3 regions of the Psychromonas sp. L1A2 genome follow, and region 1 is predicted to be linked to each of the others. Evidence: predicted binding sites of a transcription regulator. Region 1 holds the regulator's gene; each other region holds the start of a gene.

Region 1 (2,282 bases):
AGTTAATAATGCCACAGGTACGATCTGGAAAGGGCAAGCCAAGCAAATTGTAGTTAACCGTAAATTGCGCTTTGATAATGTAAAATGGGATGTGCAGTTAATGGCATTACTTACATTAAACCTAGAGGCCGATGCTTCATTTAACAACGGTTCTCAAGCTATGTCTGGTAAAGGTATTGTTCGTTATGGTTTTTCAGGGATAAGCGCATCAAATGTTATTTTAGATTTAAGTTCAAAAGAATTATTAACATTATTGCCAATGCGTTTGCCGGCTAAAATTTCAGGAGATTTTTCCGCAGTCATTAAAGAATTCACACAAGGCAAACCCTATTGTGAACAATTACAAGGTAACGTACTTTGGCAAAATGCTGTCGTATCTAGTCAGTTAGGCGTAGTCAATTTAGCTTCTCCTACTGTTGATCTCGGATGTGATAATGGTGAGGTTACGGCATTTGTTACTCAAGAGTCAGATGAATTAGCAACAACCTTAGATATTAGTTTAGGCGAAGGCGGCATATATAAGTTAAATGGAGAGATTCAAGGAACCGATAAGTTGGCTCCTTCGATTGCTAAATCATTAACGTGGATTGGCCCAAAAAACGAAAGTGGGGCAACGACACTTAGCTTTAGTGGACAACTTTAAGTAATGAATTAATAGAGTATTGTTGGGTCATTATTTAGCATTATTGGACTTTATTTCCTATCTAATAATAAAAAGAAGAGTCTTAACTAGTATTTAACCATGTATGGATATACACTGTGTTTGTTTACAGTTTATTATCGCGTGGAGATCCTAATGAAAGAGTTAACTAAACGCCAAGGCGAAGTCCTAGACGTAATAAAAGATCAAATTACAAAGACTGGCATGCCACCAACACGCGTGGAATTAGCAAGAATTCTAGGTTTTAAAAGTGCCAATGCAGCAGAAGAGCATTTAAAAGCATTAGCACGTAAAGGGGCGATTGAAATATTATCTGGCACATCTCGTGGTATTCGCGTTATTAGTGAGCATAAAGATAATGAAGCAGCCAACGAAGGCTTGCCTTTAATCGGTAAAGTAGCTGCCGGAGAGCCGATTTTAGCTCAAGAGCACGTTGAAACTCATTACAATGTTGATCCTACTTTATTTCATCCTGCGGCAGATTTTTTATTGCGTGTTCAGGGCGAAAGCATGAAAGATATTGGTATTATGGATGGTGATCTATTAGCTGTACATAAAACCCAAAATATCAATAATGGCCAAGTAGTTGTTGCAAGAGTTGAAGATGATGTAACCGTTAAACGCTTTTATCGTGATGGTAAGCAAATAACATTAAAAGCTGAAAATACATTATTCGATCCCATTAAGGTTGATTTAGAGTTTCAATCATTTGATATTGAAGGTATTGCAGTTGGTGTTATTCGTACTGCTGATTGGATGTAAACGTTTATCTATCTGCTTTGTAACTTAATCGCTTAAGTAAATGCAGTAAATAAATTAATAAAGCGAAGAAAATGCCAATAAATAGTTATTCTATTTATTGGCATTTTCATCACTTGCTTTGAGCAAATAGAGTAAAAAAATGAAACGTATAATAATTATATGCAGTATTGTAATCGTGGGTTTATTTTTTGCGTTAGGTGGATTAGAAGCCATTAATCTAAATGCTAAAAATGGTGATACATTTGAAACAGATAATAATGCTTTATTTTTAGCTAAACCGCGTATTATTTTAAATGAGTTTGCTTTTGAAAAAGCGGGAAAAGTTGCTTTTACAAATGAATCATTAAAAGGGAAATGGACGCTTTTCTTTGCTGGTTATACTTTTTGTCCTGATGTTTGCCCTACTACACTCGCTGATTTAGATCGTATTTATCCTAGTTTAACTAATGATGATAATACAACCACTCAAGTTGTATTTGTTTCTGTTGATCCTAATCGAGATAAAGCGGAACAACTCGCAGACTATGTTCATTATTTTAATAAAAACTTTATCGGTGTAACGAGCACACATAAACAACTATGGCCTTTTGTAACACAGCTTGGTTTAATTTATGGCATTGTTGAAGCGGGTGATACAGATGATTTTTATTTGGTCGATCACAGTGCATCTATTGTTTTAATTGACCCGGATGGAAAGTTGCATGCAACGTTTAAGTCTGTGCCTAATAAGCAAGGTATTAATAGCGTAGATATGGATTTAATGGTTGAAGATATTAAAGAATTACAGCAACAATATAATAATGAAATTAATCAATAGGGTAGCTAACATTGACCCGTTTTTAGAATAACCGCGCAGTTA
Region 2 (2,282 bases), on a different contig from region 1:
TTAGTGAGTGATTTTAAATCGTAATATTCTAATCGTTGCACAATACCAAAACGGTCACGCAAAGGTGACGTTAACGACCCTGCTCGTGTAGTCGCACCAATTAATGTAAAAGGCGGTAAATCTAGCTTAATAGAACGTGCAGCTGGTCCTTCACCAATCATGATATCTAGCTGATAATCTTCCATCGCTGGATATAAGATTTCTTCAACAATCGGGCTTAAACGATGTATTTCATCAATAAAAAGCACATCATTTTCTTCAAGGTTAGTTAACAGTGCCGCTAAGTCCCCTGCTTTTTCTAAAATTGGTCCAGATGTCGTTTTAATATTAACTTCTAATTCATTCGCTACGATATGCGATAACGTTGTTTTACCTAAACCAGGCGGTCCAAAAATAAGCAGATGATCTAAGGCTTCATTACGCTGGCGTGCCGCTTCAATGAAAATTTCCATTTGTGCGTTTACTTGTGGCTGCCCTTCATAATCAGCTAATAGTTTAGGGCGAATAGCCCTATCTATTAAATTATCATCGGTTTTTTGAGTACCTGAAATAAGGCGGTCTTCTTCAATCATGAATTACTCTATTAGTTTAAAAATAAGCATTTACTAAAACAAAAATAGCAGCAGTAAGCGCGCACTTAACACAGAAATTTATAGTGATGTTATATCGTGAGACAGTCTACATCATATTCTTTAATGAACTACGGATAAGGGCTTCACAATCCATCCCTTCTTTATAAATTTGCTGTATGGTTTTTTCCGCTACAGCCGGTTTATACCCTAAAGCAATCAAAGCACTAATTGCTTCGTCTTTTGCATTGCCGCTTACAAATGTATTTTCGAAATCATTAGTTAATGACAATCTATCTGATTCTGGTGTTAATAAGTCACTTCCGCCCCAATTTTTCAGGCGATCTTTCATTTCAACCACTAAACGCTCGGCAGTTTTTTTACCAACACCAGGTAGCTTAACTAACGTAGTGACTGCATCGTTATTGATACACTGAACAAATTGATTCGCCGACATACCAGATAAAATAGCCAATGCGAGTTTAGGTCCAACACCATTTACTTTAATTAACTCTCGAAACATCGCACGTTCGTGTTTATCAGCAAAGCCATAAAGTAATTGTGCATCTTCTCGAACAACAAAATGAGTATAAACAATTGCTTCTTCACCTACTGCAGGTAGTGGATAAAAAGAGCTCATTGGTAATTGAATCTCATAACCGACGCCAGCCACATCCAATAAGATTTCAGGAGGCTGCTTTTCTAATAAAATACCACGTAATAATCCAATCATACTGTTCCCTGCTTTGTCATTAATGAACACAATCTATATAAGATAAAGACGAATATTAACAAGCATAAAAAACAACTGACTAAATATCCAGTACTTTATGCTAAGTTAGCTAATTTAAAGCATCTAGTTTGTTTATTTAAACCACTTAATCAGTTTATTTTCAAAAACAAAAAGTAATATTCCGGACCAAATACAGGCGAAGGTGAACATTTTAATGAATGAAATGGGTTCATCATAAAGTAGTACGGCAAATAAAAATAATAACGAAGGGGCTAAATACTGAAAAAATCCTAATGTCGATAAAGGCAACCGTAATGCAGCTTGCCCGAAAAATATTAAAGGCATTGCCGTGACAACACCTGCCAGTATTAACCATACATTGAGTGACCAATCATTATTAAATAAGTTAGACGTATCGCTATGTGTGATCACCATTAAATAAAATGCGGCAATCGGTAACACCACCATTGTTTCTAAAAACAATCCTGTGATTGCTTTCACTTTTACTTTTTTACGTAATAAACCATAAAATGCAAAACTAAATGGCAAGACTAAAGAAACCCAAGGTAATTCACCAAGTTGCCAAGCCTGTGCAGCTACGCCAATAAAGGCTAAGAACACTGCAAACCATTTTAAACGTGATAACCGCTCACTAAGAAAAACCAGCCCTAACATTACGTTCACAATAGGGTTAATAAAATAGCCTAAGCTCGCCTCTAGCATTTTTCCATTATTAATAGCCCAAATAAAAACTAACCAATTACAACTTATTAATAATGAGGTCATTGTTAGCATCAATAGACTTTTATATGAACGACAAACAGATATAACATTCGGCCAGTCTTTTAAATACGAAACTAATAAAGCAGTCACAACTACCGACCAAATAACACGATGAGCGAGAATTTCATAAACAGGAATAAAGCCTAAATGCTTAAAATAAAGGGGGGCAATGCCCCACATTAGATAAGCGCCCAATG
Region 3 (2,282 bases), 1.5 Mb from region 1:
ATTATCTGGTTGGCCTGCGAGTATATTAGGTCAAATCGTCTTTAATCACAAAACTACCAAAGTAAGTTTTCGCCGGTGGTTTTATTTTATGAGCCTTATTAACCTAACAACAGTGGTAGGTTATTTATCGTATTGGCTAAATTACTGATATAGCTTTAAATCTTTCCTCTAGATATTTATTCTAAATATAGTCTCTAAATACTTCTTCTAAATATAGCTGCTAAATACAATCTCTAAACACAGCCTTTAATTTAGTTTTTAAATAAAATAAGTGCTCCGAACTTTTCAAATAAACAGCATTAAATCTCATCGGCCTCAAATGCTTCATTGGCTTTATTAAAGGCATCATTTTCAGCGCTTTCATCATTATCATCATTGTTATCAAACAATTTTTCTAGTTTTTGTATATGTTCATCCCAAAGCTTTGTACTGTTTTCTTTGCCGTCTTTCCAAAGCTCATTACTAGATTCTTTTCCGTTATCCCAAAGCTCTTTAGTTGTCTCTTTACTCTCATTCCAGACTTCTTCACTAGAGTCTTTACCATTCTCCCAAAGCGCTGTACTTGCTTCTTTACTACCTTCCCAGATCTCTTGGCTTATTTCTTTACTTTTCTGTAAAGCTTCTTTACTCGACTCTGTGCCTAACGTTAAAATATCTTGACTGGTCTTTTTACTTTTTTCCCAAATTTCTTCGCTGGATTTACCTACAGCATCCCAAGACTTAGTGGGATCTGTTTTTCTCGCTGCAGAAGCGGCTATTTTTGCTCTTTCTAATAATGTCGGTTTAGCTTCGCTTGTTTGTACTGCTTCTTCTTGTAAATCAATCGCCATTGGCTCGCTTATTTGCTTTTCAGTGTTTTCCTCGGAGCCGCAGGCTGACACTAATAACGCTGCGCTGAAACATAATGATGATGTTATCTTGTTTGACATTTTCATATCTCAATTCCTATGAGGTCATGCTAATTAACTAATTCCGAATAAGCTTATATAAAATAAGTTATACAGGTTAATTTATGCGAGTGATATATCCTAAATATTAAGGGGCATTTTAAGAATCATTGGTGATTAGTCAAACAATAGTAAAACTAGTTGCAAATAAAGACGTCTAAAACTTGAATTATTACACCATATAAAATACTGTTTATAAAAACAGTTGGAGTGTTCGTTGAAATTATATATTGCTGAAAAACCAAGCTTAGGTCGTGCAGTTGCAGATGCACTGCCAAAACCACATCGTAAAGCTGATGGATGCATCTATGCAGGTAACGGTGATGTTGTTAGTTGGTGTATTGGGCACTTACTAACACAGGTTGATCCTGAAGCTTACGATCCTAGTTTTAAGCAATGGAAATTTGAACACCTTCCAATTATTCCTGAAAAATGGAAATTAAAGTCTGTTGCAACCACAAGTAAACAATTAAGTATTTTAAAAAAGCTAATTAAACAAGCCGATCAATTAGTGCATGTGGGTGACCCAGATAGAGAAGGACAACTTTTAGTCGACGAAGTAATTCATTTTAGTGGTGTAAAAGGCAATAAACTAAAGCAAGTAGAACGTTGTTTAATTAGCGATTTAACGGTTAATGCAGTCAAACGTTCGCTACAGCAATTGCGTTCAAATCAAGATTTTATTCCTCTTTCAACGTCAGCTTTAGCGAGAACCCGTGCAGATTGGTTATATGGTTTAAATTTAACGCGCGCTTATACCTTACTTGCACAAAAATCTGGCTACAAAGGAGTGATATCGGTTGGTCGAGTACAAACACCGTTATTGGGCATAGTAGCAAGGCGTGATAAAGAAATTGAGCAGTTTGTTAGTAAACCCTTTTATGAAGTACTCGCGCATTGCCAGGCTATGAATCAACATAAAAATGAACCTAATTTTACAGCTAAGTGGCAACCAAGTGATGCTTGTGCACCTTATCAAGATTCAGAGGGGCGTGTATTAGTAAAGGGGTTGGCAGAAAACGTAGCGGCACGTATTACTAATCAACCCGCTACAGTTAAAAGCTTCATTAATAAAAATAAAAAACAGGTCGCACCATTACCTTATAATTTATCTAGTTTACAAATTGATGCCGCAAAGCGTTTTGGTTATAGCGCACAGCAAGTGTTAGATGCTGCACAGGGGCTTTATGAAAGGCATAAACTAATCACTTATCCGCGTTCAGATTCGCGTTATTTACCGCGTAATCATCATCAACAAGCGAAGTATGTTACTCAAGCAATTGAGAATAACGACAGTGCAATGAAAGAAGCGGTGCAAGGTGCTAATTTATCAAT

What was found. The regulator LexA, encoded in region 1, represses DNA repair genes until DNA is damaged. The targets are predictions, from matches to a motif close to TACTGTATNNNNATACAGTA.
Region 2: the regulator LexA is predicted to act here: its motif matches at 1,376-1,395, upstream of ruvA (Holliday junction branch migration protein RuvA).
Region 3: the regulator LexA is predicted to act here: its motif matches at 1,135-1,154, upstream of GQR59_RS12045 (DNA topoisomerase III).

Annotation. Positions count from the first base shown of each region.
Region 1 is NZ_WUAG01000002.1:1,833,118-1,835,399, forward strand. It holds gene GQR59_RS18380 (type II secretion system protein N) at 1-643, shown strand, start outside; gene lexA (transcriptional repressor LexA) at 797-1,423, shown strand; gene GQR59_RS18390 (SCO family protein) at 1,563-2,240, shown strand.
Region 2 is NZ_WUAG01000001.1:695,324-697,605, reverse strand. It holds gene ruvB (Holliday junction branch migration DNA helicase RuvB) at 1-572, opposite strand, end outside; gene ruvA (Holliday junction branch migration protein RuvA) at 679-1,302, opposite strand; gene rarD (EamA family transporter RarD) at 1,435-2,282, opposite strand, start outside.
Region 3 is NZ_WUAG01000002.1:352,605-354,886, reverse strand. It holds gene GQR59_RS19020 (DUF1294 domain-containing protein) at 1-148, shown strand, start outside; gene GQR59_RS12050 (hypothetical protein) at 300-935, opposite strand; gene GQR59_RS12045 (DNA topoisomerase III) at 1,165-2,282, shown strand, end outside.